Regions from separate parts of the Roseateles sp. GW821-FHT03B02 genome, predicted to be linked through region 1. Evidence: predicted binding sites of a transcription regulator. Region 1 holds the regulator's gene; each other region holds the start of a gene.

Region 1 (10,472 bases):
GTGGGCATCGCTGGCCGAGAAGGCGTAGTCGTTGCTGTCGGTGCGCGCCGAGCCGGGCGTGCCGGCGGGCAGGAACCACTTGCGGCCGCCGCCCATCAGCACGGTCAGGCCGGTGCGGGCGCGGTCGTCGAAGAACTGGTCGACGATGCCGGTGCCCGCGCCGCGGTTGCTGGTGTGCACGGCGTTGCCGGCCGGCGTGGCGTCGAAGACGTCGGCCGTCGTCACGACGCCAAGCTGCTTGCCTTGAGTGCGGTGCAGGTATTCCGACAGGTACTCGATGCGCGGGTTGTCGAAGGCGTCCAGCGTGTCGTCAGGGAAGACGCCCTCCTCGTTGTTGTTGTTCTTGTTGCCGCTGACGTAGGCCGTCATGCCCGGCGAGGAGTCGGTGACGATGCTGTTCAGCGAGGCCGTCTTGACCAGGGCCGTGGCCGAGAAGCTGTCCATGGCCAGCGGCTGCAGCGCCTTGCCCTGCGCGTAGCCGTGCACGATGCGCGCGGCCGTGCGCTGGGCGGCACCCATGCCGTCGCCCAGCAGGATGATGATGTTCTTGACCTTGGGTCCGAGCGCCGCGGTGAAGGGCACGACCTCGAAGTTGCCCCGGGCCACGACCTTCTGGCCATCGGCCTGGGTCGCCTCGACGCTGAACTCGTGCCTGCCGGCAACCTCGCTGCTCACCGCGCGCACCGTGGCGATCGCCGTCTCGGGGGGCAGACCCTTGGTGCAGCCGCTCGCACAGTCGCGCAGGGCCACGGTGGCGGCCACGGGCTTGCCATCGACGAAGAAGCGCGCGGCGGCGATCTTTTGGCCGGCGTCGGGCCTGACGGTGGCCTGCAGGTCGAAGCGCTGGCCGGGCAGGAAGCGGGCGACGACGGGGTCGGCGCGGCCGCTGGTGAAGAGTTCGCTGGGCGGCGTCAGGCGCGTCACGGCGGGCGCGGCGACGGCCGGGCCGGCCGCCAGTGCCAGCAGGAGCAGGGCGTGGTGTTTCATCGTCGGGTAGGTTCAGTGCGAATGGGGGGCAGCAGCAGCGGCCAGGGGCCGGGTGGCCAGCGCATCGGGCGCGAGATACAGGCGGACCCAGGACACACGGCCGCTGGCGTCCTCGGCCGGGCCGTACTCCAGCCGGCCGGCCAGGGCGATCGGCCCGGGCTGGTGGGCGACGACGCGGCCGCGCTGGGCCTCGGCCAGCATCACGGTGACGGTGGACGCGGGCAGGTCGTCGGCGTCGCCGTCGGCATGCTCGGCCATGGCCACGGGCCGCGGCGTCAGGAAGAACTGGCCGGCCTGCGGCTCCTCGCGCTGCACCATGAAGCCGACGACGCGCACCTCGTGTCCGCTGGCCGCCAGCAGCCGCGGCGTGGGCTGCAGGCCGCGCGGGCCGATGGGCTGGACGAAGAAATCAGCGAAGCCCAGGTCCTGCGGCACCTCGGCGGCATGTGCGGAAGGAGCGATCGGGGCGGCAGCGGCCGTCAGGGCCAGCAGGGCGGGCAGCAGTCTCATGCAACGCGGAGGGCAAAGCGACGATGCTGGCGGCGCTGCGTGACAGGATCGTGACGAAGCCCGGCAGCCCCGGATGGGCAGATGGCGCTGCGGCGCCCCAAGAAAAAACCCTTCGGCCGGCGAGCGGCTCGAAGGGTTGAATCCACCCGAGGACGGGAGGAGGAGACAAGCAGTACAGCCTCTACCTTAACGCTGAGCGCGTGTCGGCAGCAATCAAGTTTGCGACTGAAGGCATGACGAAATCGCACAAGGGTATGAGCTGCGATAGGGATTCAAGTCCGGCGCAGGCCCTACATTGCCGCCTGGAATTGCTGGACTGGAGCCTGCCATCGCCTCGCCGCCCCGCCCCGTCGGCCTCCGGGAAGCCCTGCGCTTCTGGTTCAAGCTGGGCCTGATCAGCTTCGGCGGGCCGGCCGGGCAGATCGCCATCATGCACACCGAGCTGGTGGAGCGCCGCCGCTGGATCAGCGAGAAGCGTTTCCTGCATGCGCTGAACTACTGCATGCTGCTGCCCGGCCCCGAGGCCCAGCAACTGGCCACCTACATCGGCTGGCTGATGCACCGCACGGCTGGCGGCCTCGTGGCCGGCGCGCTGTTCGTGCTGCCGTCGTTGTTCATCCTCATCGCGCTGTCGTGGGTGTATCTCGCCTACGGCAAGCTGCCGATCGTGGCCGGGCTGTTCTACGGGCTCAAGCCCGCCGTGACGGCGCTGGTGGTGCACGCGGCCCACCGTATCGGCACGCGGGCGCTGAAGAACGGCTGGCTATGGGGCATCGCCGTGGCGGCTTTCGTGGCCATCTTTGCGCTGGACGCGCCCTTCCCGCTCATCGTGCTGGGGGCGGCCGCCATCGGCCACTTCGGCGGCCGGCATGCGCCGCACGTCTTCGCCGTCGGCGGCGGCCACAGCGCGGCGCGGACCGGCTACGGCCCCGCCCTCATCGACGACGACTCGCCCACGCCGGCGCATGCGCACTTCAGCCGCGCGCGGCTGGCCCGTGTGCTGGCCATCGGCATCGGGCTGTGGGGCGCCGCGATGGCAGGCCTGGTGCTGGCCTTCGGTCTGCACGGTGCGCTGGCACAGATGGGCTGGTTCTTCACCAAGGCCGCGCTGCTGACCTTCGGCGGCGCCTATGCCGTGCTGCCCTATGTCTACCAGGGCGCCGTCGAGCACCACCAGTGGCTGAGCGGCGCGCAGATGATCGACGGCCTGGCCCTGGGCGAGACGACGCCGGGGCCGCTGATCATGGTGGTGGCCTTCGTCGGCTTCGTCGGCGGCTGGACGAAGGCGCTGTTCGGGCCCGACGCCCTGTTTCTGGCCGGTGCCGCCGCGGCCTGCGTCGTCACCTTCTTCACCTTCCTGCCGTCCTTCGTCTTCATCCTGGCCGGCGGGCCGCTCATCGAGTCCACCCACGGCAAGCTGCAGTTCACCGCGCCGCTGACGGCCATCACGGCCGCCGTCGTGGGTGTCATCCTGAACCTGGCGCTCTTCTTCGCCTGGCACGTGCTGTGGCCCCAGGGGTGGAGCGGGCGCTTTGACGCCATCTCGGCCCTCATCGCCATCGGCGCGGCCATCGCGCTGTTCCGCTTCAAGCTCGGCGTCATGCCGCTGCTGGCCCTGTGCGCGGCCGCGGGCCTGGGCGCGAGCTGGCTGCACGGCGGCTGAAAACCCCGTGGAAACCCGCGCGAGCCATGCCATTTCAAAACGCTGCCATCGCGCATCGGGATACCGAATGGCAGCGCCGCAACGCCTTATGAAAACTCGATAGCTGCGGGCAAAGAAGTCATATCTGGCGCATGTAACCGCTCCGTACCATGGTTTTCAGTCGGCCCCGCAGAGGGCCGTCTTCACTAGAAAACCACGGAGACCCCATGCCGAAAACCCCCTTCACCCCGACCCGGCTCGCCCTGCTGCTGCAGGCCCTCATGCTGCTGCCGGCAACCGCCCAGACAGCCGCCCCATCGCCCCCCAATGACAGCGATGCCAGCAAGCTGGAGACGGTCGTCGTCAGCGGCATCCGCGCCTCGGTGCGCAAGGCACTGGACACCAAGGAGGCGTCCAACAGCATGGTCGAGGTCATCGCCTCCGAAGACATCGGCAAGCTGCCCGACACGACCATTGCCGAGTCGCTGGCCCGGCTGCCGGGCCTGTCCGCCGGCATCGACCGCGGCAATGCCAGCCAGATCGTCGCGCGTGGCCTGGGCCCGCGCTTCGTCGGCGCGACGCTGAACGGCCGCGAGTTCGCCTCCGCCGAACCCGACCGCGCGGTGCGCTTCGAGATGTTCCCGGCCGAGTCGGTGTCGGGCGCCACGGTCTACAAGACCCAGTCGGCCGAGATCGTCGAAGGCGGCATCGCCACCAGCATCGACCTGCAGACCGTCTCGCCTCTGGCCTGGCGCGAGCGCACCATCTCGCTGAAGGCCGACGCGCTGTACTACCAGCTCGGCAAGAGCATCCAGGGCGCCAAGAAATACGCACCCCGCCTGGGCGGCATCTACGTCGACCAGTTCGCCGACCGGACGCTGGGCGTGGCGCTGGCCTTCAGCTACTACGACCAGCCCTCGCTGGAGGATCGCGTCGACAACTGGGGCTTCAACGAGACCCACTCCGCCGACGTGACCGGCGACGGCAAGGTGGACAAGACGCCCTGGGGATTCCAGAACGGCGTCAAGAAGGGCACCGACAAGCGCTCCAGCCTGCTGGGCAAGGTCGAATACAAGCCCAGCCGCGACGTGGTCATCACCGGCGACGTCTACGCCGCGCGCTCCAACATCCTGGAGCCGACGCTGGTGCACGTGGAAGGCAATGTCGGCAACTGGGACGGCTGGCAGAGCGGCTCGTTCAGCAAGGTCACCACCGACGGCGGCTACGTGACCGGCGCGACGGTGTCCGGCGTGAACCTGGACAACCTAAACGCGCGCTGGAAGCAGAACATGCGCAACTTCGCGGCCGGCCTGAACGGCAAGTTCAAGCTCGACGACTGGCAACTGGACGCCGACCTCGCCCGCTCCACCGCAGGCCGCGACACGATGTGGACGGCCGTCCAGATGAGCATGATGCAGCCCGGCTCGGTGAGCTGGAGCTTTCCGCGTGACGGCTGGATGACCTACTCTTTCAGCAGCGACACCGGCAACCCGGCCAACTTCTCCACCAACGTCACCGAGCAATGGGGCCCGACCTATGTCGGCAAGCTGAACGACGCGCTGAACTCCCAGCAGTTCAACGCCAGCCGCGCCGTGAAGTGGGGCGACGTGACCAAGCTCAAGTTCGGCCTGCGCGCCACGCAGCGCGACAAGTCCTACGCCCAGACCTCCTGGAACTACGCCGGCGCCGCCACCATCCCGACCAGCGCCTTGCAACGCGTGACGGTCGCCGGCCGGCCTGACTTCATCGAGTTCGCCGAAGGCTTCGACAGCGCCGTGCCCAGGTATTTCGGCGCCGCCGCGCTCAACCCCGACGGCCGCAGCCCCACCACCAGCGACCTGGTGCAGAACAACTGGCGCGCCAAGGAAAGCAGCAGCGCCGCCTTCGCCCAGGCCGACCTGAACGGCAGCGTCTTCGGCGACCTGAGCTACCGCGGCAACGTCGGCCTGCGTGCCGTGCACACCAGCCAGACAGGCTTTGGGCTGGAGCAGGTCAACGGCGGCGCGCCCACGCCCGTGTCGGCAGGCACCAGTTACACCCGCTTCCTGCCCAGCCTCAACCTCATCCTCAACCTCGACCAGGACGACGTGAACCAGCTGCGCTTCGGCGTCTCGCGCGCCATGGCCCGCGCGCCGCTGGACGTGATGAACGCGGCCCACACCGTCAGCATCGATCCCAACGGCGTCAACCCGACGACGGTGTCGGGCGGCAATCCGCAACTCAAGCCCATGATGGCCAGCCAGGTCGACCTGACCTTGCAGCGCTACTTCGACAAGGACAGCCTCGTCTCCGTGGGCCTGTTCTACAAGAAGATCAGCGACTACATCGGCATCGCCTCGGTGGCCGGCAGCTTCAACGGCAAGACGGCCTACTACACACAGCAGGTGAACCGCGACGGCGGCATTGTGCAGGGCGTGGAGTTGGTCTACCAGCAGGCCTTCACCAAGCTGCCCGCGCCGTGGAACAGCCTGGGCCTGATGGCCAACTACACCTACAGCGACAGCAACATCAAGGAAAACGGCGACCGCAGCGGCGGCAGCTTCACGCCAATCGCCACCAACGGCCTGATGAAGAGCAACGGCGGCCTGACCCTCTGGTATGCCCGCAACGGCTTCGAGGCCCGCCTGGCGGCCAACCACCACTCGGCCTACAACCGTGCGCCGACCTGGGACTCCACGGCCTTCCAGTTGAACGGCGCCGAGACCTGGGTGTCGGCCAACGTGTCGCAGCAGGTCACCGCGCAGCTGCAGTTGCGCTTGGGCGTCGAGAACGCGACCAACCAGCGCGTCACCTACACCGACCCGCTCAACCCCTGGCACCAGACCAACTTCCAGTTCGGTCGGCGCTTCAACGTCGGGCTGACTTACAAGCTGTAGGACACGGCGGGGGCGACGGTCCGCCCAGCCGGGCGGCAAGGCGTTAGCCTTGCGCCATGCCCCGCCGCCTCGCCGCCCTTGCCGCCGCCCTGCTCGCCGCCGCCGCCCTGACCACGTGCACGGCCCTGAGCGGCCTCGCTGGCGGTCATCTCGACGTCGAGCAGGCCGAGCTGCAGGCTCGCATCGCGCTGCGTTTCCCGACGCAGCACTGCAAGATCGTCATCGCCTGCCTGGAGCTCGCCAATCCCGTCGTCGTGCTGACCGAGGGCGAAGACCGCATCGGCCTCACGGCCGACGCCAGGATCAGCCTGGGCACACGTGAACGCACAGGCCGCGTCGGCTTCTCAGGCCGGCCAAGGTACGCGCCCGTCGAAGGTCAGCTCTTCTTGGACGACATCCAGATCACGACACTGGCGTTCGCCGGCATCCCCGAGGAGTACGCCGCCCTCGTGAAGCTGCGCGGGCCGGCGCTGATCAACAGCCGCCTGCAGGCGCATCCGGTCTACACGCTCGACACCAACACAGCCAAGGGCGCGCTGGCCAAGCGTGTCGTGCAGGACGTACGGGTGGTCAACGGCAAGCTGAGGATCAGCTTCGTACCGGCGGCGAGCCAGTAGGAGCAGGCGCTTCCTCAGGGGCCAGACCTCTGCCTGGAGGAAGTTGGTAGGCCGTATTGGACTTGAACCAATGACCAAAGGATTATGAGTCCTCTGCTCTGACCAACTGAGCTAACGGCCCCCGGTTGGAAGGCGCGGATTCTAGTCAGCGCTGGGACAGCGCCTGCCCCACCATCCGCGACGTGATGTCGACGATCTGGATCATTCGGTCGTAGGCCATGCGCGTGGGGCCGATGACGCCCAGCGTGCCAACCACCTGGCCGTCGACCTCGTAGGGCGCCGACACGATGGACAGTTCCTCGTACGGCACGACCTGGCTCTCGCCGCCGATGTAGATGCGCACGCCTTCGGCGCGGCTGGAGGTGTCCAGCAGGCGCATGAGCTGGGTCTTCTGCTCGAAGAGATCGAACAGGCGGCGCAGGCTGCCCATGTCGTGGCTGAAGTCCTGCACGGTCAGCAGGTTGCGCTCGCCAGACACGATGACCTGCTCGTCCTGCTGCGCCATGGCCTCGCTGCCCACCTGCACGGCGGCGCTCATCAGGCCGGCGATCTCGCCGCGCAGCGCGTCCACCTCATGGCGCAGGCGCTCGCGCACGGCTTCGAGCGTGAGGCCGGCGTAGCCGGCGTTGAGCCGGTTGCTGGCCTCAGCCAGTTCGCCCTGGCTCAGGTCCTGGGCGGTGAAGATGACGCGGTTCTGCACGTCGCCGTCCGGCGACACGAGGATGACGAGCACCCGGCGCTCGCCCAGGCGCAGGAATTCGATGTGGTGGAAGACGCTGGGCTTCTTGGGCGACGTGACGACGCCGACGAAGCTCGACAGGTTGGACAGCATCTGCGCCGCGCTGGCGATGACGCGCTGGGGCTGGTCGGGCTGCAGCTGTGCCGTTTCAACGCCGATGAGGCCGGGCTGGGCCGTCAGCATGGTGTCGACGAAGAGCCGGTAGCCGCGCGCCGTCGGAATGCGGCCGGCGCTGGTGTGGGGGCTGGCAATGAGACCCAGCTCCTCCAGGTCGGCCATGACGTTGCGGATGGTCGCGGGGCTGAGCTCCAGGCCCGAGGCCTTGGACAGCGTGCGCGAGCCGACCGGCTGGCCGTCGGCGATATAGCGTTCGACCAGGGTTTTCAGCAGGGATTTGGAGCGCTCGTCGAGCATGGCGCCATTCTAAGAACACCCCCGTTCCTCCCAGGAGAGGCGATACCCCTGTGGTGTAATTTGCCGCATGGCCGAGCGCTTCAGACATGTCGCCATCGTGGGCAAGCATCAGGCGCCGGGCATCAAGCCGGTGCTGGAGGAAATCGCCCAGTTCCTGTGCGGCAGCGGGCTCGAGGTTTCCCTCGAAGCCGACACGGCCCTGAACACCGGCCTCACGGGTTACGACGCCCTCTCGCACGATCAACTCGGCCGCGTCTGCGATCTGGCCGTCGTCGTCGGCGGTGACGGCACGATGCTGGGCTTTGCCCGCGAGATGGCGCCCTACGGAATTCCGCTGCTGGGCATCAACCAGGGGCGGCTGGGCTTCATCACGGACATCCCGATCGAGCGCTGGCGTGAGTCGCTGGCGCCGGTGCTGGCAGGCGACTACGAGGTCGAACCGCGCGCGATGCTGGAAGGCGCCGTGTGGCGCGACGGCGAATCCATCTTTTCCGGCCTGGCGCTGAACGACGTGGTCGTCAGCCGCGGCGCGACGGCCGGCATGGTGGAACTGAAGATCGAGGTGGGCGAGCAGTTCGTTGCCAACATGCGGGCCGACGGCCTCATCGTCGCCTCGCCCACCGGCTCCACGGCCTACGCGCTATCGGCCGGCGGCCCGCTGATGCACCCGAGCATCGCCGGCTGGCTGATCGTGCCGATTGCGCCGCACACCCTGTCCAACCGGCCCATCGTGCTGCCCGACCTGGGCGAGGTGCGCCTTGAGATCGTGGCCGGCCGCGATGCCTCGGTGAACTTCGACATGCAAAGCCTCGCAAGCCTGCTGCACGGCGACACCATCACCGTGCGCCGCAGCCAGCACCAGGTCCGTTTCCTGCACCCCAAGGGCTGGAGTTATTACGCGACCCTGCGTCGCAAACTGCGTTGGTATGTCTAGATGCTGCGGCACCTGAGCCTCAAGGATTTCGTCATCGTTCCCGCGCTGGAGCTCGACTTCGAGCCCGGCTTTGCCGTGTTGACCGGCGAGACCGGCGCCGGCAAGTCCATCCTCATCGATGCGCTACAGCTGGCCCTGGGCGGACGCGGCGACGCCGGCGTGGTGCGCGAGGGCGCGGCCAAGGCCGAGATCTGCGCCGAGTTCGACGCGCCGGCGCATCTGCGCGCCTGGCTGGACGAGGCCGGCTTCGAAACCGACGACACGCTGCTGCTGCGACGCGTCATCGACGCCGCGGGCAAGAGCCGCGCCTGGATCAACGGCGGCGCCGCCACGCTGACGCAATTGCGCGAGCTGGCCGACCACCTGCTCGACATCCACGGCCAGCATGCCTGGCAGGGCCTGACCCGCCCTGCCGCGGTGCGCGAGCTGCTGGACGGCTTCGCCGGCCTGGACACCGCGCCGCTGGCCCGCGCCCACACCGCCTGGAAGCAGGCCGCGGAGGCCCTGCAGAAGGCCCGGGGCCAGCAGGCCGATGCACTGCGCGAGCGCGAACGACTGGCCTGGCAGATCGGCGAACTGGACGGTCTGGCGCCCGGCGAGGGCGAGTGGGAGGAGCTGAACGCCGAACACGAGCGCCTGTCCCACGGCCAGTCCCTCATCGACGCGGCCAAGTCGGCGCTGGATGCGCTGGACGAGGCCGAACCCAGCGCCCAGTCGCTGGCCGGTGGCGCGCTGGACCAGCTCGAACGCGTGCTCGATCACGACGGCCGCCTGCTGCCCGCCGTGCAGGCGCTGCGCGATGTGCAGGCCCAGTTGCAGGACGCCAGCCACACCTTGTCGGCCTACCTGCACAAGGCCGACCTCGACCCGGCCCGCCTGGCCGAACTGGACGAGCGCGTGTCGGCCTGGATGACGCTGGCGCGCCGCTACCGGCGCCAGCCCCAGGAACTGCCGGCCCTGCTGGCTCAGTGGCGGGCCGAACTGGCCGCGCTCGACGCCGCCAGCGACCCCGCCCAGCTCGAAGCCGCGCTCGCTGCGGCGCGCCAGGCCTTCGATGCCGAGGCGCAGGCCGCCAGCCGTGCGCGCGGCAAGGCCGCGCCCCAGCTCGCCTCGGCCGTCACCGCGGCGATGCAGCAGCTGGGCATGGCCGGCGGCCAGTTCGGCATCGCGCTGAACCCGACCGACGGCCCGCAGAGCTTCGGCGTCGAGTCCGCCGAATTTCTCGTCGCCGGCCATGCCGGCAGCACGCCGCGGCCGCTGGCCAAGGTGGCGTCGGGTGGCGAACTGTCGCGCATCGCGCTGGCCATCGCCGTCACCGCCAGCCAGGCCGACTCCGGCAACGCCCCCGGCACGCTGATCTTTGACGAGATCGACGTCGGCATCGGCGGCGCCGTGGCCGAAACCGTGGGGCGCCTCATGAAGCAGCTCGGGCGCGAGCGCCAGGTCATGGCCGTCACCCACCTGCCCCAGGTGGCCGCCTGCGCCGACCGCCATCTCGTCGTTGCCAAGGCCTTGCAGGGCAAGAGCACCGTCAGCTCCGTCAGCCCGGTGGCTGGTGAGGCTCGGGTGGCCGAGATCGCCCGCATGCTGGGCGGCGAACGCCTGTCTTCCACCAGCCTCGCGCACGCGCAGGAAATGCTGGATGCGTCCACCGCCATCAAACCGCGCAAGGCCAGGTCATGAGCCTGGACGCTGATCTGCAGGGTGACGTGGTGCTGCTAACCGGCATGTCCGGCGGCGGCAAGTCCGTCGC
Region 2 (10,472 bases), on a different contig from region 1:
CCTACGCCGAGCTGAACCTCAAGCTCAACTCCGGCATCTACGGCTCCACCTTCTTCATGCTGACCGGCTTCCACGGCTTCCACGTCTGCGTGGGCGCGTTGATGCTGCTGTTCATCACCATCCGCCTGATGAAGGGCCACTTCACGGCCGACCGCCACTTCGGCTTCGAAGGCGCGGCCTGGTACTGGCACTTCGTCGACGTCGTCTGGCTGGGCCTGTACGTCGTCGTCTACTGGCTGTAAGCGGGCAACCCCGCAAGACACAAGCGCCGCAGTCGCGGCGCTTTTTTTTGATCAGTTCGTGGACCGCAGCGGCAGCCCCGTCGGCTGTATCCAGCCCATCTTCCAGCTCAGCAGGATGACTAGGAACAACGCCACCGACAGGGCCACGCGCAGCGCCAGCGCGCGGGCCATGTTGGGGCTGCGCTTGGCGTCGCCGCGGCCCTTGCGCAGCATGAAGACCCCGGCTGCCGCCAGCGCGCCGAGGATGCCGATGAAGGCGATCAGGATCACGAATTTCATGGCGAAGGATTATCGACCGGGGGAGCGGGCATGACGGCCCGGCGCTGGCTGCTGCTGGCCGCCGTGCTGCTGGGCGCCATGCTGACCGCGCGCCTGGGCCTCTGGCAGCTCGACCGTGCCCAGCAGAAGATCGATCTGCAGGCCGCCATCGACGCCGAGGCCGCCCTGCCGCCACTTGCCAGCGGCGAACTGGGCAGTGAGCGGCAACTGCACCGCCGCGTCGCGCTGCGCGGCAACTGGGTGGCCGACCGCACCGTCTGGCTGGACAACCGCCCCATGGACGGCCGTGCCGGCTTCTACGTGGTCACGCCGCTGCGGCTGGCGGGCCGTGCCGAGGCCGTCCTCGTGCAACGCGGCTGGGCGCCGCGCGATCCTGCCAACCGCAGCCAGCTGCCGGCCGTGGCCACGCCGGCCGGCGAAGTCGAGGTCATCGGCCGCCTCGCCGCTTCGCCGTCGCGGGCTTATGAGCTCGGCGAGGGGGAGGCCGGCCCGATCCGGCAAAATCTCGATCCCGCGGTCCTGGCCGCCGAGTCCGGGCTGCGACTGCTGCCCCTGACCGTCGTGCAGACGGCCGGCGCCGAGGCTGACGGTCTGCTGCGTCACTGGCCCGCGCCGGATCTGGGCCTGCACAAACACTACGGCTACGCCTTCCAATGGTTCGCGCTCTGCGCGCTGATCCTCTGCCTCTATGTCTGGTTCCAACTCCTCCGCCCCCGGCTCCGCCGCCAGCAGCCCTGAACCGCTGAGCTTCGCGGTGCACAGCCTGCCCGATCCGCGTGCGGCTGCGCAGCAGCGCGCCGGTCGCTGGAAGATGCTGCTGGTGCTGGCGCTGTGCGCGGCGCCCGTCGTCGCGTCCTACTTCACCTTCTACGTCGTCAAGCCCGCAGGCTCGGCCTACGGCGAGCTGATCGCGCCCACCGTCGAACTGCCGGCCGATCTGCCGCTGACCGATCTGCAGGGCCGCGCCGTGCCGGCCGACTCGCTGCGCGGCCAGTGGCTGCTGGCTGTCGTCCAGCCGTCCGCCTGCGGCCCGGCCTGCGAGCGCCAGCTCTACGTGCAGCGCCAGCTGCGCGAGATGCTGGGCAAGGAGCGCGGCCGTGTCGACAAGCTCTGGCTCATTCCCGATGACGGCACACCGGGCGACGCCGTGCTGGCGGCCGTCCAGCAGAAGGGCGTCGAGGCCACCGTGCTGCGGGTGCCGCAGGACCGGTTGCTCGCCTGGCTCAAGCCGGCGCCGGGCAAGGCGCTGGGCGACCATTTCTACGTCGTCGACCCGATGGGCCGCTGGATGCTGCGCGCGCCGGGCGACCCCGAGCCCAAGAAGCTCAAGGCCGACCTCGACAAGCTGCTGAAGGCCAGCGCCGGCTGGGACAAGCCAGGCCGCTGAGTTGAACTTGAACGAGTTGCTCCTCCCCCTCAGCCAGGTCGCCGCCATCGGCGGCGCGGTCGCCCTCGGCCCGCTGCTGTGGTGGCGCCAGCGCTCGCGTGCCAGCACCCCGGCCGGGCGGTTGCGTGCGCTGACGCTGCTGACGCTGTTCCTGACCTTCGACCTCATTGTCTTCGGCGCCTTCACGCGACTGACCGATTCGGGCCTCGGCTGCCCCGACTGGCCGGGCTGCTACAGCGCGGCCAGCCCCGTCGGCGCGCAGGCCCAAATCGAGGCCGCGCAGACAGCGATGCCCACCGGGCCGGTCACGCATGGCAAGGCCTGGATCGAGATGGTCCACCGCTACCTCGCCAGCGGCGTGGGACTGCTCATCCTCGTCATGGCCGTGCTGAGCTGGCGGTTGCGGCGCCTGGCCCGGGAACAGGGCGAGGCCGCGCCATCGCCCTGGCTGCCGACGCTCACCCTCGCGTGGGTCTGCGTGCAGGGCGCCTTCGGCGCGCTGACGGTGACGATGAAGCTGTTCCCCGCCATCGTCACGCTGCACCTGCTGTTCGGCATCGGCCTGCTGATGCTGCTGGCCTGGCAGCACGAGGCCTACCGGCCCCGGCCCATCCCGGCGCCGTCGTCGCTGCGGTGGGCCGCGGCAGCCGTGCTGCTGCTGGCCCTGCTGCAAGTGGCGCTGGGCGGCTGGGTCAGCACCAATTACGCCGTGCTGGCCTGCGACGAATTCCCCACCTGCCACGGCGGCCAGTGGTGGCCTCACCTGGATTTCGCCCAGGGCTTCCAGCTCTGGCGCGAACTCGGCCAGCGGGCCGGCGGCGGCTACCTCGGCTTCGAGGCGCTGGCCGCCATCCACACGGCCCACCGCCTCGGCGCGGCCGTCGTTTTCGCGGCCCTGCTCGCGCTGGCATGGCGCCTGCGCGGGCCCGCCCCCCAAGCCGCACGCGCGCTGGTGGCGGTGGCGGGCTGGCAGTTCGCCTCCGGCCTGTCCAATGTCGTGCTCGACTGGCCCATCGTTGCCGCCCTGGCCCACACGGCGGGTGCCGCCGTGATGCTGGGCCTGCTCACCACCCTGCTTGCGCGCCTGCGGCGCAACCCTTCCTGATCATGGCCTCCACGTCCACCGCCAGTGCCTTCGTGCACAGCCCGCGCTGGCAGCAGTTCTACCAGCTGACCAAGCCGCGCGTCGTCCAGCTCATCGTCTTCTGCGCCGCCATCGGCATGGCCCTGGCCGTGCCCGGCCTGCCCGATCTGCAGCAGGCCCTGACCATGCTCGCGGCCGTTGCCGGCATCTGGCTGGTGGCCGGCGCGGCCGCGGCCTTCAACTGCCTCATCGAGGACGGTATCGACGCCCGCATGAAGCGCACCGCCTGGCGCGCCACCGCGAAGGGTGAGCTCAGCCGCCCGCAGACGCTGGCCTTCTCGGCCCTGCTGTGCGGCGTCGGAATGGCGCTGCTGGGCGTCTACGTCAACCTGCTGACGATGTGGCTGACCTTCGCCACCTTTGTCGGCTATGCCGTCATCTACACGGTCATCCTCAAGCCCATGACGCCGCAGAACATCGTCATTGGCGGTGCCTCGGGCGCCATGCCCCCGGTGCTGGGCTGGGCCGCGATGCGGGGCGAACTGGGCTTCGAAGCCTGGCTGCTCTGCCTCATCATCTTCCTGTGGACGCCGCCGCACTTCTGGGCCCTGGCGCTGTACCGCGCCGAGGACTACGCCCGCGCCGGCCTGCCCATGCTGCCCGTCACCCACGGCAACGACTACACGCGGCTGCAGATCCTGCTCTACACCTGGGTGCTGCTGGCCGCCACGCTGCTGCCCTTCCTGACGGGCATGAGCGGCTGGTTCTACCTGGTCAGCGCCGTCGCGCTGGGCCTGGGCTTCTGCGGCTATGCCTTGCGGCTGTGGCGCGGCTATTCGGAGATGCTGGCGCGGCGGACCTTCTGGTTCTCCATCTGGCATCTGTCGCTGCTCTTCGCAGCCCTCCTGATCGACCACTACATCGCATGAGCAACCGTCGCTTCGCCCTCGCCGCGCTGGTCGCGCTCGCCCTTGTCGGCTGCCAGAAGGCCAGCCCGGACAAGCCCGCCTTCAAGGGCATCGACCTGACCGGCGCCGAGTACGCCCGCCAGCTCAACCTCACCGACCAGGACGGCCGCGCCCGTTCGCTGGCCGACTTCAAGGGCAAGGTGCTGGTGGTCTTCTTCGGCTACACCCAGTGCCCCGACGTCTGCCCGACGACCATGGCCGAGGTGGCCGAGGTCAAGCGCAGCCTGGGCGCCGATGGCGACAAGGTGCAGGGCCTCTTCGTCACCATCGACCCCGAGCGCGACACCGGACAGCTGCTCAAGGCCTACATGGCCAGCTTCGACCCCAGCTTCGTGGCCCTGCGTGGCAGTGCCGAACAGACCCAGGCTGCGGCCAAGGAGTTCAAGGTCTTCTTCGCCAAGGTGCCGGGCAAGACGCCCGAGACCTACACGATGGACCACACCGCCGCCAGCTTCATCTTCGACACCGAGGGCCGCGTGCGCGTTTACGCGCGTTACGGGTCCGGTGCGCAGCCGCTGGCGGACGACATCAAGCTGCTGCTGGCTGAAGCCGGCAAGAAATGAAAGAAGGCCCCGCGAGGGGCCTTTTGCTCGGCGCGATGAGGACGCTCAGGCTGCTTCGGTCAGCGCCTTCTTCATCTTCTTCATCGCCGCCACCTCGATCTGGCGGATGCGCTCGGCCGACACGCCGTACTCGGCCGCCAGCTCGTGCAGCGTCATGCCGCCGGAGGCGTCGTCGTTCACCTTCAGCCAGCGCTCCTCGACGATGCGGCGGCTGCGCGGGTCCAGCACTTCGAGCGCGCGCTGGATGCCGTCGCCGGCCAACGCGTCACGCGAGCGGGCTTCGATGACACGCGTGGGCTCATGGCTCTCGTCGGCCAGGTAGGCGATGGGCGCGAAGCTCTCGCCCTCATCGTCGGTCTGCGGCTCCAGGGCCACGTCGCCGCCCGACATGCGGGTCTCCATCTCCAGCACTTCCTCGCGTTTCACGTTCAGCGTGCTGGCGACGTGGGCCACCTCGGCTTCGCTGAGTGTGTTGCGGTGCGTCTGGCCGTCGGCCTGGTCGGCCTTCAGCTGGTGCTTCATCGAGCGCAGGTTGAAGAACAGCTTGCGCTGGGCCTTGGTCGTGGCGACCTTGACCATGCGCCAGTTCTTCAGAATGTACTCGTGGATCTCGGCCTTGATCCAGTGCATGGCGTAGCTCACCAGGCGCACGCCCTGGTCGGGGTCGAAGCGCTTGACGGCCTTCATCAGGCCGACGTTGCCTTCCTGGATCAGGTCGCCCTGGGGCAAGCCGTAGCCGACGTACTGGCGCGAGATGGACACCACCAAGCGCAGGTGCGACAGCACCAGGCGGCCGGCGGCTTCGAGGTCGCCCTTGTCGCGCAGCGTGCGGGCGGCGGAGGACTCCTCCTCGGCCGTCAGCAGCGGCAGGCGGTTGACGGCGGAGATGTAGGCGTCCAGATTGCCCAGCGAGGGCACGAGGGCCCAGGGGTCGCGGACGGCAATGGCAGAAGAAGCGGACATCGTCTTGAATCCTTGCTAAACCGCAGCTTGGGATGCCGCGGCAAGAAGAATATTAGCACTCTGGCTCCGTGAGTGCTAAGGGCGATGGTGCGCTGGCTGGAATGCAATGTTTCCCAGCGTGAAACAGTGGGCGGGCGCTAACTTGCACCCCGTCCGGCGACGGGTCAGGCTCAGTCGACCAGCCCGAAATCGGGGCTCTTGATCATCGCCTCGATGTCCAGCAGGATCAGCATGCGTTCGCCGAGCTTGCCCAGGCCGGTGATAAAGCGGGCGTCCAGGGCGGCCGGCACCTCCGGGCGGGGCTTGATCTCGTCGACGCCCAGTTCCAGCACGTCGGACACCGAATCCACGACGATGCCGACCACCCGGCCGGCCACGTTCAGCACGATGACGACGGTGAAGGCGTTGTACTCGCCGGTCTGGCCCAGGCGCAGCCGCAGGTCCAGGATGGGCACGATGACGCCACGCAGGTTGACGACGCCCTTGACGAAGTGCGGCGCGTTGGCCACCCGGGTGGGCGCCTCGTAGGAGCGGATCTCCTGCACGCGCAGGATGTCCAGGCCGTATTCCTCCTCGCCGATGCGGAAGGTCAGGAACTGGCGGCCATCGTTTCGTGCCAGGGTCTGCACGGCCTGGGCACCGGTGCTGGGAACGAGGTCGGTGGAACTCATCGGGCGCTGCTGTCTGTTGAGAGGCTGGGGCTCATTCTGCCCGCTCCGCGTCGGGGCCCGCCGCCAACAATTCGTCGACGAGCGCCAGCAGTTCGCGCACGTCCAGCGGCTTGGTCAGGTAGTGCCGGGCGCCGGCCGCGCGGGCGGCGGCGATCTGCTCGGGCTGGGCGTTGGCCGACACGACGATGACCGGAGGCGGGTTGCCGAGGTCGCGCAGCTGGCGCAGCACTGCCAGGCCGTCGCCGTCGGGCAGTTGCCAGTCGAGCAGCAGCAGGGCCGGCGGGCGGGCGCGCAGCGCGCGCAGGCCCGCCTCTACCGTCGGCGCCACGTCCAGCTCTATCCCCGGGCGCTGTTCCAGGATGCCGCGCATGACCTCGGCATTCAGCGGGTTGTCCTCCACGTAGAGCAGGCGCCGCCGCGGTCCGGCCTGCGGGCCGGTGGGCTCGTCGGGGCCCGCCTCCGGCGGCAGCGAGGCCGTCGCGGTGGCGGCGGCCAGCCTCAGCACGAAGCAGGCACCGGGGCCTTGCGCCGGCCCGACGAGCTCGGCTCGCAGGCTGCCGCCCATCATCTCGGCCAGGCGCTGGCTGATGACCAGGCCGATGCCGGTGCCCGGCAGGCCGCTACGCTCGCGGCCCAGGCGGTTGAAGGGCTGAAAGAGAGCGGCGTGCTGCTCGGCCGTCAGGCCCAGGCCGGTGTCGCGCACGGCGATCTCGACCCAGCCCGGTTCCGGGCGGCTGGCCTCGATGCTGACGCTGCCGCCGGGGCGGTTGTACTTGATCGCGTTGCTGAGCAGGTTGGTCAGGATCTGCGTGACCCGTGTGGCGTCGCCGACGAGATGGGCGGCGCCCGGGTCGATGCGCTGGCTGATCGCCAGGCCGCGCTCCGTCGCCTGGCCCTGCACCAGGGCCAGCGCGCGGGCCAGCAGCGGCGGCAGCTCCTGCGCCGACAGCTCCAGTCGCAGCGAGCCAGCCTCGATGCGCGACAGGTCTAGCGTGTCGTTGATCATCTCCAGCAGATGCCAGCCCGCCTGGGCGATCTGCTGGGCGCGGGTGCGCTGACCGGGTGGCAGGGGCTCGGCGGCGTCCATCTGCATCAGCTGGGTGAAGCCGAGGATGGCGTTCATCGGCGTGCGCAGCTCATGGCTCATGCGCGACAGGAACTCGTTCTTGGCCTGGTTGGCAGCCTCGGCGGCCTCGCGGGCGCGGCCCAGCTCCTCGATGCGCAGCTGGTCGGTGATGTCCTCGACGACGCCCACGAGCCGGTGCGGCCGGCCGTCGGCACCCCGCAGCAGGCTGACCAGCACGCGGGCGTGCACGATGCTGTCGTCCGGTCGCACGTAGCGCTTCACGCGCCGGTAGAAGGGGATCTCGCCCCGCATCAGCCGCCGCGCCAGGCGGATGTCCTCGCGGCGGTCATCGGCATGGGTCACGTCGATGGAGCGCCTGCCCGCGAGGGCCTCGGCCGAATAGCCCACCAGGTTGCAGAAATGCGCGTTGACCTCCTGGAAGCCGCCGTTCAGGTCGGTGAAGGCTATGCCGATGGGCGCCGTCTCGAAGATGCTGCGAAAGCGCTGTTCGCTCTGGCTCAGCGCCCGCTCGCCCTGGGCGCGGTTGGCGATCTCACGCTCTAGCGCCGCCGTGCGCTCCTTCACCAGCGCCTCGACATGCTGGGTGCGGCCCGACATCAGCAGCAGCAACGCTCCCACCATGGCCGTGGCCAGCAGGCCCACCAGCGCGAAGGCCCAACTGCGGCCCGGCGCCGGCAGCATGCCCGGCAGGTCGTAGATGCGCACCTCCCAGTGCCGGCCGCCGAACTCCAGCGGCATCTTGACCAGCGGCAGGTTCGCGTCGGCGCCGCGCTGCACGGCCTCGCAGCCCAGCCGCCCGCCGAGGCGGGGATAGGCGGCGCCTGGCTCGAGGTCGACTAGGCAGGCGCCGAGGTAGTCGGGCCAGCCTGAGGCAAGCCTCGACAGCAGCATGTCGGGCCTCAGCGTCGCAAAGACGACGCCGTCCAGCGCTGCCTCGCCGGGCTGGGCCTGCTCGCGGTAGAGCGGCTGGTAGATGACCACGCCGACCGCCGCCTCCCTGTCCTGCGACAGCTGCAGGCCTGCAGAGGCCACCGGCCGCCCCAGGCTCGCAGCCCTTTCGACGGCCGCGCGCGCGCCGGGGACGGCGCGCACGTTGATGCCCAGGGCCGGGGCGTTGCGCGACAGCGGCTCGATAAGGCGGATGGCCAGCATGTCCTCGTCGGCTGGCGGACGCAGGTCTCCGGCGCGCAGCCGGTCGCGGGCCTGGTAGGTGCCGGGGAAGGCGTCGGCCGCCGCCGCCGCGTTGAAGCGTTCGACATCGGTGCGCGCGACGCGCAGCGCCAGGCCCAGCGCGATCAGCGGGCTGTCTTCGGTCAGGAAGCCGCTAGTGGCGCGGGCGAACTCCGCCCGCGTTGGCCGCGGCTTGATCTTCACCATGCCGTGCACGCCCTCCAGCGCCAGCAGCGGCTCGCGCAGCCGGCCGGCGAAGGTCTGGGCCGCGCTCGTCGCCTCGCGCGTGAAGTCGGCGCGGTTGCGCTGGCGGTCCCATTCGACCGTGGCCGCCACGCCCAGGCCGACGAGCAGGGTCGTCAGCAGCATGGGCAGGCCGACGCTGAGGCGCCGCGTCGCCCAGGCCGAGCGGGGGTGGCCGATCAGCGCAAGCGTGATGGGCGTGGCGATCAGCACGCCCATCAGGTCGCCGGTGGCCCAGACCGTCCAGACCAGGCCCATCTGCGTCGTGGCGATGACGTCGGCCGCCTTCAGCATCAGCGTGGCGCAGCTCGGGCTGATGAGGCCGGCCAGGGCCACGGCGGCCAGGTATGCGGCGATCTCGCGTGGCGACGCCAGCACCAGCGGCCGGCCGCACCAGCGCCGCATCAGCAGCGTGCCGACCGCCGCCTGAGCCGCGGCGCCGCAGCCGATGCCTGCGGACAGCAGCAGCACGCTGTCGCTCATGTCGGCCATCATCGTGGCCTGCACGACGAAGGAGCCCAGGGCCACGGCCGGCAGATAGCGCAGGCCCAGCACCAGCAGCACCGCCAGCCCCCAGCCGGCCGCCGGGTAGATGGGCGCCACCTGGTAGGGCGGCAGCACCATCAGCAAGCCCAGGCGCCCGAGCAGGTAGTAGACGAGGGTGATGCCCGCCGACAGCGCCAGATAGCGGCCCGCGCCGCGCACCGTCAGCGCGCGGGCCGGCATCACGGGCTCACTCCTGCCGAGCGGGAGCGAGCTTGCCTGGGGCGGCCCGGCGCGGCGCTCATTCGGCCTGGGCCTCGCGCAGAGTCTGCACCACCGGGCGCTGCAGCACGCCGCGCAGGCTCCACCAGCCGGCGCTCCAGGCCAGCAGGGCGCCCAGCACGGCGCTGGCCAGCGGCACCCAGGGCTTGAGCTGCCAGGCGAACTGGAAGACGAAGCGCGCCAGCAGCGCCGCCAGCAGCAGGGCCACGCCGCCGGCCAGCAGGCCGGCCAGCGCACCCACGCCCAGCAGCTCGGCGCGCTGCACCTGGGCCAGCAGCGAGGACGGCGCGCCCAGCGCGCGCATCAGGCCGAACTCGCGCGTGCGCGCCTCGCGCGTGCTGCCCACGGCGGCCAGCAGCACGACCAGGCCGGTCGCCAGCGTGAAGCCGAACAGGAACTGCACGGCCTGGATGACCTGGTCCAGCACGCCCTGCACTTGGTTGAGCTGGGCCGACACGTCGACGACCGTCAGGTTGGGGAACTGCCGCGCCAGCTCGCGGTCCAGCTTCGCACCGGCCGGCGTGGCGGGCGTGCGGTAGGCGGCGATCTGCGTGGCCGGCAGGTCGGGCAGGCTGGCCGCCTCGAACAGCACGAAGAAATTGACCCGCATCGACGACCAGTCCACCTTGCGCAGGCTGGTGATGCGGCCCTGCACCGGCTGGCCGGCGATGTCGAAGGCCAGTTCGTCGCCGAGCTTCAGGCCCAGCGTCTGCGCCAGGCCTTCCTCGACGCTCATGCCCAGCTCGCCCGGCTTGGCCGCCCCCCAGCTCCCTGCCACGATCTGGTTGTGGGCCGGCTGCCCAGCCGTGTGGCTCAGGTTGAACTCGCGCTCGGCCAGGCGCTGGGCGCGGTCCTCGCTGAACTTGCGGCCCTGCACCGCCTCGCCGTTGATCGCCGTCAGCCGCCCACGGATCATGGGGTACCAGTCGTAGCCCTTCACGCCGGTGGTGTCAAGCGTGTGGCGGAAGGCTTCGCCCTGGTCGGGCTGGATGTTGATGACGAAGCGGTCCGGCGCCGCGGCCGGGGTGGCGCGGCGCCAGCTGTCGATGA
Region 3 (10,472 bases), on a different contig from region 1:
CCACATCGCCATCAGCTATCTGCCACAGGCGCTGAACACCTATCTCAGCATCCCGCCGCAGTTCGCCACCACCAAGCTGCTGGCCAACGGCAAGACGGCCCAGACCACCTTCGAGGGCGTGCTGGCCGAGCTGGAGACCAAGGTCGAGCAGCTCGGCGACGACCTCGCCTCGCAGGACGCCCAGGCCTTCCTGCGCCACAGTGAATTCCTGAACCAGAAGTTCGGCAGCAAGGACATCGCATGAACACCACGACCACGACGACCGCCGCCCCCGCCTTCACGCTGACGCCGCCCGAGGTCATCACGCCGGTCCAGCCGCCGCAGGCCGTCGAGGCCGTGCCGCTGAAGGCCGAAGTGGCGGACAAGGTCGACGAGCAGGTGCGCCGCTTCATCGAGGCGCTGGAGAAGGAAGACCTGCACAGCGAGCCCTTCAAGGCCAAGCTGGACAGCGCCTTCCAGCTCGGGCGCCAGGAGATCAGCGTGGCCGCCGGCCTGATGCAGGGCAGCCTGATGCAGCGCAACTTCGTCGGCGCGACGGACACGCCGGCCTACAAGGCCATCGCCGCCATCCGCGGCCAGCTCGACGAGCTCAACCCGGGCAAGGACGGCGACCTGCTGCAGCCGCGCAAGCTGCTGGGGCTGATCCCCTTCGGCAACAAGCTGGAGGCCTATTTCCGCAAGTTCGAGTCGGCCAGCTCGCAGCTGCAGACGGCCATGACCCAGCTCTACGCCGCCAAGGACGACATCCAGAAGGACGTCATCGACATCGAGGCCACGCGCGGCAAGCTGTGGGAGGCCATGCAGGCCCTGGCCGCCGCCGCGCGCTTCGCGCGCACGCTGGACTCGCGCCTGGACGAGCGCGTGCAGCAGCTCAAGGCCGGCGATCCTTTGCGCGCCAAGGCGCTGGAGCAGGAGGTGCTGTTCTACGCCCGCCAGAACCTGGCCGACATCCAGACCCAGCAGGCCGTCTGCGTGAACGGCTACCTGGCGCTGGACGTGCTGAAGAAGACCGGCCGCGAAATGATGATCGGCTGCGACCGCGTCGCCACCACCGGCATGAGCGCGCTGGCCGTGGCCCAGACCGTGGCCCGCGCCACCGGCAACCAGATCGAGGTCATGCAGATGCTGCAGGGCGTCAACAAGACCATCGGCGATCTGATCCACCAGACCGGAACGGCGCTGAACCAGCATGTGGACGCGACGGCCGAGTTCTCGTCCAACCCCATGCTGGGCATCCAGCAGATCCAGTCCATGTTCGACCAGACCTTCCAGGCCATGGACGCGATGGACAACTTCCGCAGCCAGGCCATCGCGACCATGGGCACCAACAACAAGCTCATCCAGGAACAGCTGGCGCGCTCGGAGACCTACATCGACCGCGTGCGCCAGCAGCAGGCCAAGGCGGCGATGTCGGGCGGCGCGGCCATCGACGGGCCGGTCAGGCTCTAGGCTTCGTCCAGGTGCCGGGCGAGCAGCCCGTCAGCCAGTCCATGAAGTCGCGCACGCGGCGTGGCGTGTGGCGGCGACGCGGATGCGACCGGGTGCCGGCTGGATCACTGGCCAGCGCGTCGAGGCCTCGGGCGGCATGTTCGTCCAAGGGTCAAGGCATCCACGAGGCCAGGGTCGCGCGTATAACGCGTTCGCCCCACCCTCAGGAGATGCCATGACCCGTCATGCCCTCACGCTGGCCGCCGCGGCCGCGTTGCTCGCCGCCTGCGCCAACGAGCCGATGCAAGCCATGGGCCCGCCGGCCAAGGAGATGATCTACGCCGTCACGGCAGCGAACCAGCTGATCCAGTTCAACGCCGGCCAGCCGCAGAAGACGCTGTCCACCAAGCCGCTGACGGGCCTCGCCGCCGGCGACACGCTGCTGGGCATCGACTACCGCGTGGCCAAAGGGCAGCTCTTCGGCCTGGGCGCCAGCGGCCAGCTCTACCGCATCGACACCAAGACGGGCACGGCCAGCGCCATCGGCACGCCCAATGCGCTGCCCAAGGAGGGCGCCACCGAATGGGGCTTCGACTTCAACCCGACGGTGGACCGCATCCGCGTCGTCAACGACGCGGGCTACAACCTGCGCCTGCACCCTGACACCGGCGCCATCGTCGACGGCAACCCCAACGAGCCGGGCGTGCAGTTCGACGGCCGCCTCGCTTACGACGCCGCCGACGTGAACGCCGGCAAGACGCCGGGCGTCGTCGCGGCCGGCTACACGTACAACAAGGACAACGACAAGATCACAACCAACTACGCGCTGGACGGCCGCCAGGGCGTGCTGGTGCACCAAGGCAGCAAGGAAGGCGTGCAGCCCGCCGTGTCGCCCAATACGGGCAGGCTCTACACCGTGGGATCGCTGGGCATCGGCAGCTTCCAGCACGCGACGCTGGACATCTCCGATGTGTCCAACGCCGCCTACGCCGCCATCACGGCAGACGGCAAATCAGCCTGGTACCGCATCGACCTGGCGACCGGCAAGGCGGCGCGCATCGGCAGCGTGGCCGGTGGCCCCTTGGTGGGAGCGGCCATCGAACCCTGAGCGCATCCGCGGCACGGCCGGCCCGCGCCTAGACGGCCCCTCGCGTCTGCTGGCTGCTGAAGTAGGCTACCTTGCGGGCCCGCATGACCTCGCCGAGCGGCCGATGCGCGACCAGGGCCTGCCAGGGGTCGAAGACCCCGGCCTCGACATGGGCGATGAAGTCGGCGTCGGTGGAAGGCGCGTCCAGCGTCAGCTCGGCCACGTCGAGGAAGGGCGCAACGGACTCGGGCCACTCGACGCTGGCGTCCTCGATGGGCGTGCGCGCCTCGTCGACGAAGAACTGCAGTTGCAGCCGGTATTTCAGCGGCCCGGCTGCGGCGTGGGCGGCGAGGTCGCCGGCCCAGTCGCCGTTGACGTCGGCACGCGGCTTCACCCCTGTGGGTGGCAGCAGGCGGACCTTGGCCGCCGCAGGCCCGCAGCAGATGGGCAGAGTGCTGGCAAAGACCTCGGTGGCAAATCCCGTGAAGGGCTTGCCGGCCGTCGCTGCCAGTTTCTTGAGCTGCCTGAAGCCGCCAACGAGGCCGAAGGTCTTGAGCATCCAGCCGATCACGGCACCGGGGCTACGGCCGGCCGCCTCCACGAGGCCGAAGAAGTGGCGGCTGTCGGGGAAGGCGAAGGCCGTCTGGTTGATCAGCGAGATGTCCTGGTGGTCGGTGCGGCCGCCCAGCGCTGCCTCTCCTTCGACACCGAAGACCCGCATCGCGAAGCCGCGGATGTCGGGCCGGCGGTTGCTCTGCCGGTCCATCGCGCCGTTGGACAGGCGCACCCAGACCTCGTGCTCGCCGGACTGAGCAAAGAGCCCATGGCGCGCGTGTTCGGGCAGGCCGTCCAGTACCCGCAACCTGCCGCGCAAGGCAGCCAGGGCTTTGCGGTGCAGGGCGCGACCGGCGCCGTAGCGCTCGTCCTTGCGCTTCTGCATCTCGGCCATCATGCGCGCCGCCTCGGCATGGCGGGCGGTCTCGTCGGCCGCGATGACTTCCTTCCATCCCGTGCCGACGCTGCTCATGGCGATGCCCCTTTTCATGCCAGCACGCCTGCATGCGCGCTGCCCTTCGTTAGGCGTCGCACAGGACGCGGGTCCTGTGCTCGATCCGCTCTCAGTGCTGCAGGATCTTGGCCAGGAAGTCCTTGGCGCGCGGCGAGCGCTCCTCGGGCTTGTTGAAGAAGTCCGAGCTGCTGCAGTCCTCGATGATCTTGCCGGCGTCCATGAAGATGACGCGGTTGCTGACGCGCTTGGCGAAGCCCATCTCGTGCGTCACGCACATCATGGTCATGCCCTCGTTGGCGAGCTGCACCATCACGTCCAGCACTTCGCCGACCATCTCGGGGTCCAGCGCCGAGGTGGGCTCGTCGAACAGCATGACGATGGGGTCCATCGACAGCGCACGGGCGATGGCCACGCGCTGCTGCTGGCCGCCGGAGAGCTGGCCGGGGAACTTGTCCTTGTGGGCGATGAGGCCCACGCGGTCCAGCATCTTCAGGCCGCGTGCCTTGGCATCCTCGGCCGAACGGCCCAGCACCTTGATCTGCGCGATGGTCAGGTTTTCCGTCACCGACAGGTGGGGAAAGAGCTCGAAGTGCTGGAACACCATGCCCACGCGCGAGCGCAGCTTGGGCAGGTTGGTCTTGGGGTCGGCGATGGAGATGCCGTCGACGACGATGTCGCCCTTCTGGAAGGGCTCCAGCGCGTTGACGGTCTTGATCAGCGTCGACTTGCCCGAGCCCGAGGGCCCGCAGACGACGACGACCTCGCCCTTCTTGATGGATGTCGTGCAATCGGTCAGCACCTGGAAGCTGCCGTACCACTTGGAGATGTTCTTGATGTCGATCATGGCGATGCTCGGCTCAACGAATGATGGCGATCTTCTTCTGCAGGCGCCGCACGAGCTGCGACAGGCCGAAGCAGATGACGAAATAGACGACGGCGGCCACGAGGTAGGTCTCGACCGGGCGGTTGAAGTTCTTGCCCGCGACCTCGAAGCCCTTGAGCAGGTCGTACTCGCCGACGGCGTAGACCAGCGAGGTGTCCTGGAAGAGGATGATGGTCTGGGTCAGCAGCACCGGCAGCATGTTGCGAAAGGCCTGGGGCAGCACAACGAAGCGCATCGTCTGGCCGTAGGTCATGCCGACCGCGTAGCCGGCGTTGACCTGGCCCTTGGACACCGACTGGATGCCGGCACGCATGATCTCGGAATAGTAGGTGGCCTCGAACAGCGTGAAGGTGATGAAGGCCGACATCTGCCCGCCCAGCGGCCCGAGAAGCTTGGGGATGAGCAGGAAGAACCACAGGATCACCATCACCAGCGGGATGGAGCGCAGCGTGTCGACATAGAAGGCCGCCGGCGCCGACAGCCATTTGTGGCTGGACAGCCGCATCATCGCCAGCAACGTGCCGAGAATGATGCCGCCGATCATCGAGACCAGCGTGAGCTGGATGGAGAACCAGAAGCCCTTGGCAATGAAGCTCTGGATGACGGCCCAGTTCAGGAAGGAGTAGTCGAGGTTCAGCATCACTTCGCTCCCACCGTGCCGGGGATGCGCACGCGCGCCTCGATGAACTTGGCAACGCGGTTGATCGCGAAGGCGGAGATGAAATAGAGCGCCGTCACGGGGATGAAGATCTCCTCGAAGTGCGAGGTCTCTTCCGAGGCCTGCTGGGCGAACTGCGCCAGCTCGGGAATGCTGACCGCGAAGGCCACGGCCGAGTTCTTGACGATGTTCATGCTCTCGCTGGTCAGCGGCGGGATGACGATGCGAAACGCCATCGGCAGCAGCACGAAGCGGTAGGTCTGAGGCAGGGTCATGCCCATGGCCTGGCCGGCGTAACGCTGGCCACGCGGCAGGGTCTGGATGCCGGCCTTGACCTGCTCACCGATGCGGGCGCTGGTGAAGAAGCCCAGCGCGAAGACGATCAGCACCGACGGGGGCAGCGCCTCGCGCAGCACCGGGAACAGCGACGGGATGACGTGGTACCAGAGGAAGACCTGCACCAGCAGCGGGATGTTGCGGAACAGCTCCGTCCACGCCTCGCCGAAGCGCGCCAGCCACTTGTTGGGCGCCGTGCGGATGATGCCGATCAGCGAGCCCACGACCAGCGCCAGCACCAGGGCCAGCAGCGAGACGGTCAGCGTCCAGCCCCATGCGTGCAGCATCCATTGCAGATAAGTCTGCTCCTTGCCGCCAGGGCCGAAGCAGCCGGCGACGGCCTCGCCGGTGGCGGTGTCATTGCAGTAGAACTGCCAATCCCAACTCATGGGCCTTCTCCTCAAGCCTCTCGTCTAAAGCAAAGCGGGTGCCAGGCACCCGCTTTGCGGCCGTTCAGGTCGATACGCGAATCACTTCTTCGCGTAGTCTTCCATCGGCTTGTCATTCGGGTTGGCCCAGGCGTCCTTGGTGGCGGCGGACAGCGGCAGGCCGATCTTGGTGTTGGTCGGCGGGATGGGCTGCAGGAACCACTTGTCGTAGAGCCTGGCCAGCTCGCCCGACTTCATCATGGCCTTGATGCTGTCGTCCACGGCCTTCTTGAAGGCGGGGTCGTCCTTGCGGATCATGATGGCGATGGGCTCGACGCTCAGCACCTCGCCGACGATCTTGAAGTCGGCCGGCGCCTTGGACGTGGCGATGTTCTTGGCCAGGATGGAGCCGTCCATGACGAAGGCGTCGGCGCGGCCGGAGTCCAGCAGCAGGAAGCTGTCGGCGTGGTCCTTGCCGAAGACTTCCTTGAAGTCCACGCCCGTGGCGCGCTCGTGCTTGCGCAGAGTCTGCACCGAGGTCGTGCCGGTCGTGGTGGCGACCGTCTTGCCGTTGAGCTGGTTGATGGAGGTGATGCCGGAGTTGGCCTTCACGGCAATGCGCACTTCTTCTACATAGGTCGTCACGGCGAAGGCGACGTCCTTCTGGCGGGCAGCGTTGTTGGTGGTGGAACCGCACTCCAGGTCGACGGTGCCGTTGACCGTCAGCGGGATGCGGTTGGCCGACGTGACGGGCTGGTACTTGACCTCGATCTTGCTGCCCAGCTGCTTGCGCAGGTCGGCGACGACATGCTCGCAGACGTCGATGTGGTAGCCGACGTACTTGCCGTCACCGATGGTGTAGGAAAGGCCCGAGGATTCGCGCACACCCATCGTGATCGCGCCGCTGTCCTTGATCTTCTTCAGCGTGTCTTCGGCATGCACGGCCGAAACGCCAGCGAACAGGGCTGCGACGAGCAGAACTTTCTTCATGGAGACTCCAACAACAGGAAGTGGATATCGATAACAGGCATGAGCAGACCACGCCCCGCACTCAGCCCGAATACGGGTTTACACGTGGCATGCGCATGCGGGATGAGGTCATGCCGCGGACGCAAGATAGTCCCACAGCGCCTGGGCCGCGGGCTTCTGCCGGCGCGACAGCTCGGGGCGCTCGCGATAGATGCGCAGCTCCATGCTGACGCTGAACGTGCCCGGCGCCGCAGCCGGCACGAGGCGGCCGCTGGCTATCTCCTTCTGCACGGAGCTGGCCGGCAGGAAGGCGAAGCCGTGCCCCTCCAGGGCCATCGCCTTCAGACCCTCGGCCATGTCGGTCTCATAGATGGCGTCGAGGTTCAGCGCGCAGTCCGCCTCCTTGACGATGAGCTCGACGAGGCGGCCCAGGTAAGCGCCAGCCGCATAGCTCAGGAAAGGGATCTTCTGTCCCGGCCGGCCAGGCAGGCGGAACAGCGGCTCGCCATTGGCGTCCGCCTTGGCATAGGGCGCCAGGGTCTCATGGCCCAGCGACGCCATCTGATAGCGCTCCGGGTCCAACTGCAAGGGCTGGCTGGCATGGTGATAGACCAGCAGCAGGTCGCAGTTGCCTTCGCTGAGCTGCAGCATGGCGTCGTGCACATTGGCGGCATTGAGCCGGCACTTGATCGCCCCGAAGCCGCGGCGCAGGCCCATCAGCCAGTGCGGGAAGAAGGAGAAGGCCAGCGAGTGCGGCACGGCGAACTCGATCATGTCCTGGTCGGCCGCCTGGTGGCTGCGCAGCATGTTGCGCGTCGCCTGCAGATTGCCCAGCAGCTCCACCGCCTGGGCCAGCAGTGTCGCGCCGGCGGCAGTGAGCCGCGTCGGATACGACGAGCGGTCCACCAGATCGACCCCGGCCCAGGCCTCCAGCGCCTGAATGCGCCGCGAGAAGGCCGGCTGGGTCACGTGGCGGAGCTGGGCCGATCGGGAGAAGCTGCGCGTCTCGGCCAGGCTGACGAAGTCTTCAAGCCATTTGGTTTCCACGCAGGGCAGTGTAGCCAGGGGCCCCAAGCCGACGTCGCCACCCGTACGACCCGTGGTTTCCCGCACAGGCCGCTGCGCCCCCCCCTCAAACCCGGTCCGGCCCCCTCAACTGAAGGGGCCTCGCTGCGCCCGGCAGGGGAGCGCTTGTTTACAGTCCTGACCACAAACCCAACTCGAACATCCTGGACGGAGAACGCCATGCGCACGACGAGCAAACTACTGGCACTCGCCTTGACGGCGACCATGCAGTCCGCCATGGCTGGCACTGTTCTGCTGAGTTTCGAGGATCTGACCGCCAGCGAGCAGTTGACGACCCGCTATGCCGGCGTCACCGCCAAGGATGCCGCCTGGGCCGTCACATCCGAGGCCTGCACCTTCAGCGGAGTCCCCGGCGATGCGAGTTTCAGCCGCCCGGGCAGTTGCGGAGCACTCTGGCTGGCGCAGGATCCGGCCGCCGACACCAAGACGACGAAGTCGCTGACGCTGACGCTGGCTGACGGCTTCGATGCGCTGTCGTTCATCTATTCCAGTGGTGACGACAACTCTGTTCTGAAAGTTCACGTCTATGACGACCTGGGCAAGGAGCTGGGCGTCGGCCTGGACAGTCTGAAGGGCACGAGTTGCGGCGGCGTCAACTTCATCTACTGCCGCTGGTCGTCAACGGTCACTCTGAATTTCACAGGCGTCGCACGCTCGGTCGTGTTCACGGCTATGGATCAGACCATGATGCTGGATGACCTTAGCTTCACGACCCCCACGACCAGTGGCCGCCTGCCGGAGCCGACCAGTGTGGCCCTGACGCTCGGCGCGCTCGGCGCACTGGGCTGGAGCCGCAAGCGCACCGCTCGCTGAGCCCCGGCTTCCAGCGCAAGAACGACCGCCATGGCGGTCGTTTTTTATTGCCGACGCGAAGACCCGCAAAGCATCACACGACTTGAATCGTCTCACTCCGTCCCTATAATCCAAGGCTGCTAGCACTCAGCGCAATCGAGTGCTAACGAAATCGGGTCGATTCCTCGGCCCCATTTTTCCGGCGAGCCGCTGCCCAGCGCCGCGGCCGCTTCAGTTCCAACTCTCAAGGAGATTCCATGAAGCTGCGCCCCCTGCACGATCGCGTGATCGTTCGTCGTCTGGAGCAAGAAACCAAGACCGCCTCGGGCATCGTCATCCCCGACAACGCCGCCGAGAAGCCTGATCAAGGTGAAGTCCTGGCCGTCGGCCCGGGCAAGCGCAACGACAAGGGTGAGTTCGTGGCCCTGAACGTCGCCGTCGGCGACCGCGTCCTGTTCGGCAAGTACTCCGGCCAGGCCGTCAAGGTCGACGGCGAAGAACTGCTGGTCATGCGTGAAGAGGATCTGTTTGCGGTTGTGCAGAAGTAATCTGCCACCAAACAAATCGACTCTGACCCCAATTTAAGTATCCGGAGAATCAAATGGCAGCAAAAGACGTGATCTTTGGCGGCGAGGCCCGTGCCCGCATGGTTGAAGGCGTGAACATCCTGGCCAATGCGGTCAAGGTGACCCTGGGCCCCAAGGGCCGCAATGTGGTGCTCGAGCGCTCCTTCGGCGCCCCCACCGTGACCAAGGACGGCGTGTCCGTGGCCAAGGAAATCGAGCTCAAGGACAAGCTCCAGAACATGGGCGCCCAGATGGTCAAGGAAGTCGCTTCCAAGACCAGCGACAACGCCGGTGACGGCACCACCACCGCCACGGTCCTGGCCCAGGCCATCGTCCGCGAAGGCATGAAGTACGTGGCCGCCGGCATGAACCCGATGGACCTGAAGCGCGGCATCGACAAGGCCGTGCAAGCCCTGGTCGCCCAGCTCAAGGCCGCCTCCAAGGCCACCACGACCTCCAAGGAAATCGCCCAGGTCGGCACCATCTCGGCCAACAGCGATGCCGACGTCGGCCAGATCATCGCCAACGCGATGGACAAGGTTGGCAAGGAAGGCGTCATCACCGTTGAAGACGGCAAGAGCCTGAACAACGAGCTGGACGTCGTCGAAGGCATGCAGTTCGACCGCGGCTACCTGTCGCCCTACTTCATCAACAACCCGGAAAAGCAATCCGCGATTCTGGACAACCCCTTCGTGCTGCTGTACGACAAAAAGGTGTCCAACATCCGCGACCTGCTGCCCACGCTGGAAGCCGTCGCCAAGGCCGGCCGTCCGCTGCTGATCATTGCCGAGGAAGTCGAGGGCGAAGCCCTGGCGACCCTGGTGGTCAACACCATCCGCGGCATCCTGAAGGTTGTCGCCGTCAAGGCTCCGGGCTTCGGCGACCGCCGCAAGGCCATGCTGGAAGACATCGCCATCCTGACGGGCGGCAAGGTCATCGCCGAGGAAGTCGGCCTGTCGCTCGAGAAGGTCACGCTGGCTGACCTGGGCCAGGCCAAGCGCGTCGAAGTGGGCAAGGAAAACACCACCATCATCGACGGCGCCGGTGCCGCTGCCGACATCGAAGCCCGCGTCAAGCAAGTGCGCATCCAGATCGAGGAAGCCACCAGCGACTATGACCGCGAGAAGCTGCAAGAGCGCGTGGCCAAGCTGGCCGGCGGCGTGGCCGTCATCAAGGTCGGTGCAGCCACCGAAGTCGAGATGAAGGAAAAGAAGGCCCGTGTCGAAGACGCGCTGCACGCCACGCGTGCAGCCGTTGAAGAGGGCATCGTGGCTGGTGGCGGCGTCGCAC

What was found. Region 1 encodes HrcA, which represses chaperone genes, less so after heat shock. Its sites were predicted from a motif close to TTAGCACTCNNNNNNNNNGAGTGCTAA; they were not measured.
Region 2: a site for HrcA is predicted at 5,539-5,565, ahead of rpoH (RNA polymerase sigma factor RpoH). Genes of this name have one in related genera too.
Region 3: a site for HrcA is predicted at 8,757-8,783, ahead of groES (co-chaperone GroES). Genes of this name have one in related genera too.

What each region holds. Positions count from the first base shown of each region.
Region 1 covers NZ_JBWKUV010000004.1:331,799-342,270, reverse strand. Annotated here, with positions in the region: gene AC07VX_RS13890 (alkaline phosphatase) at 1-987, opposite strand, end outside; gene AC07VX_RS13885 (hypothetical protein) at 1,000-1,497, opposite strand; gene chrA (chromate efflux transporter) at 1,793-3,160, shown strand; gene AC07VX_RS13875 (TonB-dependent receptor) at 3,367-6,015, shown strand; gene AC07VX_RS13870 (DUF1439 domain-containing protein) at 6,072-6,632, shown strand; tRNA gene AC07VX_RS13865 (tRNA-Ile) at 6,677-6,753, opposite strand; gene hrcA (heat-inducible transcriptional repressor HrcA) at 6,778-7,785, opposite strand; gene AC07VX_RS13855 (NAD kinase) at 7,853-8,719, shown strand; gene recN (DNA repair protein RecN) at 8,720-10,402, shown strand; gene rapZ (RNase adapter RapZ) at 10,399-10,472, shown strand, end outside.
Region 2 covers NZ_JBWKUV010000001.1:3,172-13,643, reverse strand. Annotated here, with positions in the region: gene AC07VX_RS00065 (cytochrome c oxidase subunit 3) at 1-242, shown strand, start outside; gene AC07VX_RS00060 (DUF2909 domain-containing protein) at 294-521, opposite strand; gene AC07VX_RS00055 (SURF1 family protein) at 552-1,259, shown strand; gene AC07VX_RS00050 (SCO family protein) at 1,210-1,908, shown strand; gene AC07VX_RS00045 (COX15/CtaA family protein) at 1,916-3,013, shown strand; gene cyoE (heme o synthase) at 3,016-3,921, shown strand; gene AC07VX_RS00035 (SCO family protein) at 3,918-4,523, shown strand; gene rpoH (RNA polymerase sigma factor RpoH) at 4,569-5,486, opposite strand; gene AC07VX_RS00025 (chemotaxis protein CheW) at 5,657-6,157, opposite strand; gene AC07VX_RS00020 (CHASE domain-containing protein) at 6,189-9,383, opposite strand; gene AC07VX_RS00015 (ABC transporter permease) at 9,442-10,472, opposite strand, start outside.
Region 3 covers NZ_JBWKUV010000001.1:378,004-388,475, forward strand. Annotated here, with positions in the region: gene AC07VX_RS01740 (hypothetical protein) at 1-244, shown strand, start outside; gene AC07VX_RS01745 (toxic anion resistance protein) at 241-1,449, shown strand; gene AC07VX_RS01750 (DUF4394 domain-containing protein) at 1,664-2,536, shown strand; gene AC07VX_RS01755 (catalase family protein) at 2,565-3,560, opposite strand; gene AC07VX_RS01760 (amino acid ABC transporter ATP-binding protein) at 3,634-4,368, opposite strand; gene AC07VX_RS01765 (amino acid ABC transporter permease) at 4,382-5,047, opposite strand; gene AC07VX_RS01770 (amino acid ABC transporter permease) at 5,047-5,790, opposite strand; gene AC07VX_RS01775 (amino acid ABC transporter substrate-binding protein) at 5,872-6,759, opposite strand; gene AC07VX_RS01780 (LysR substrate-binding domain-containing protein) at 6,868-7,785, opposite strand; gene AC07VX_RS01785 (PEP-CTERM sorting domain-containing protein) at 7,984-8,637, shown strand; gene groES (co-chaperone GroES) at 8,874-9,164, shown strand; gene groL (chaperonin GroEL) at 9,218-10,472, shown strand, end outside.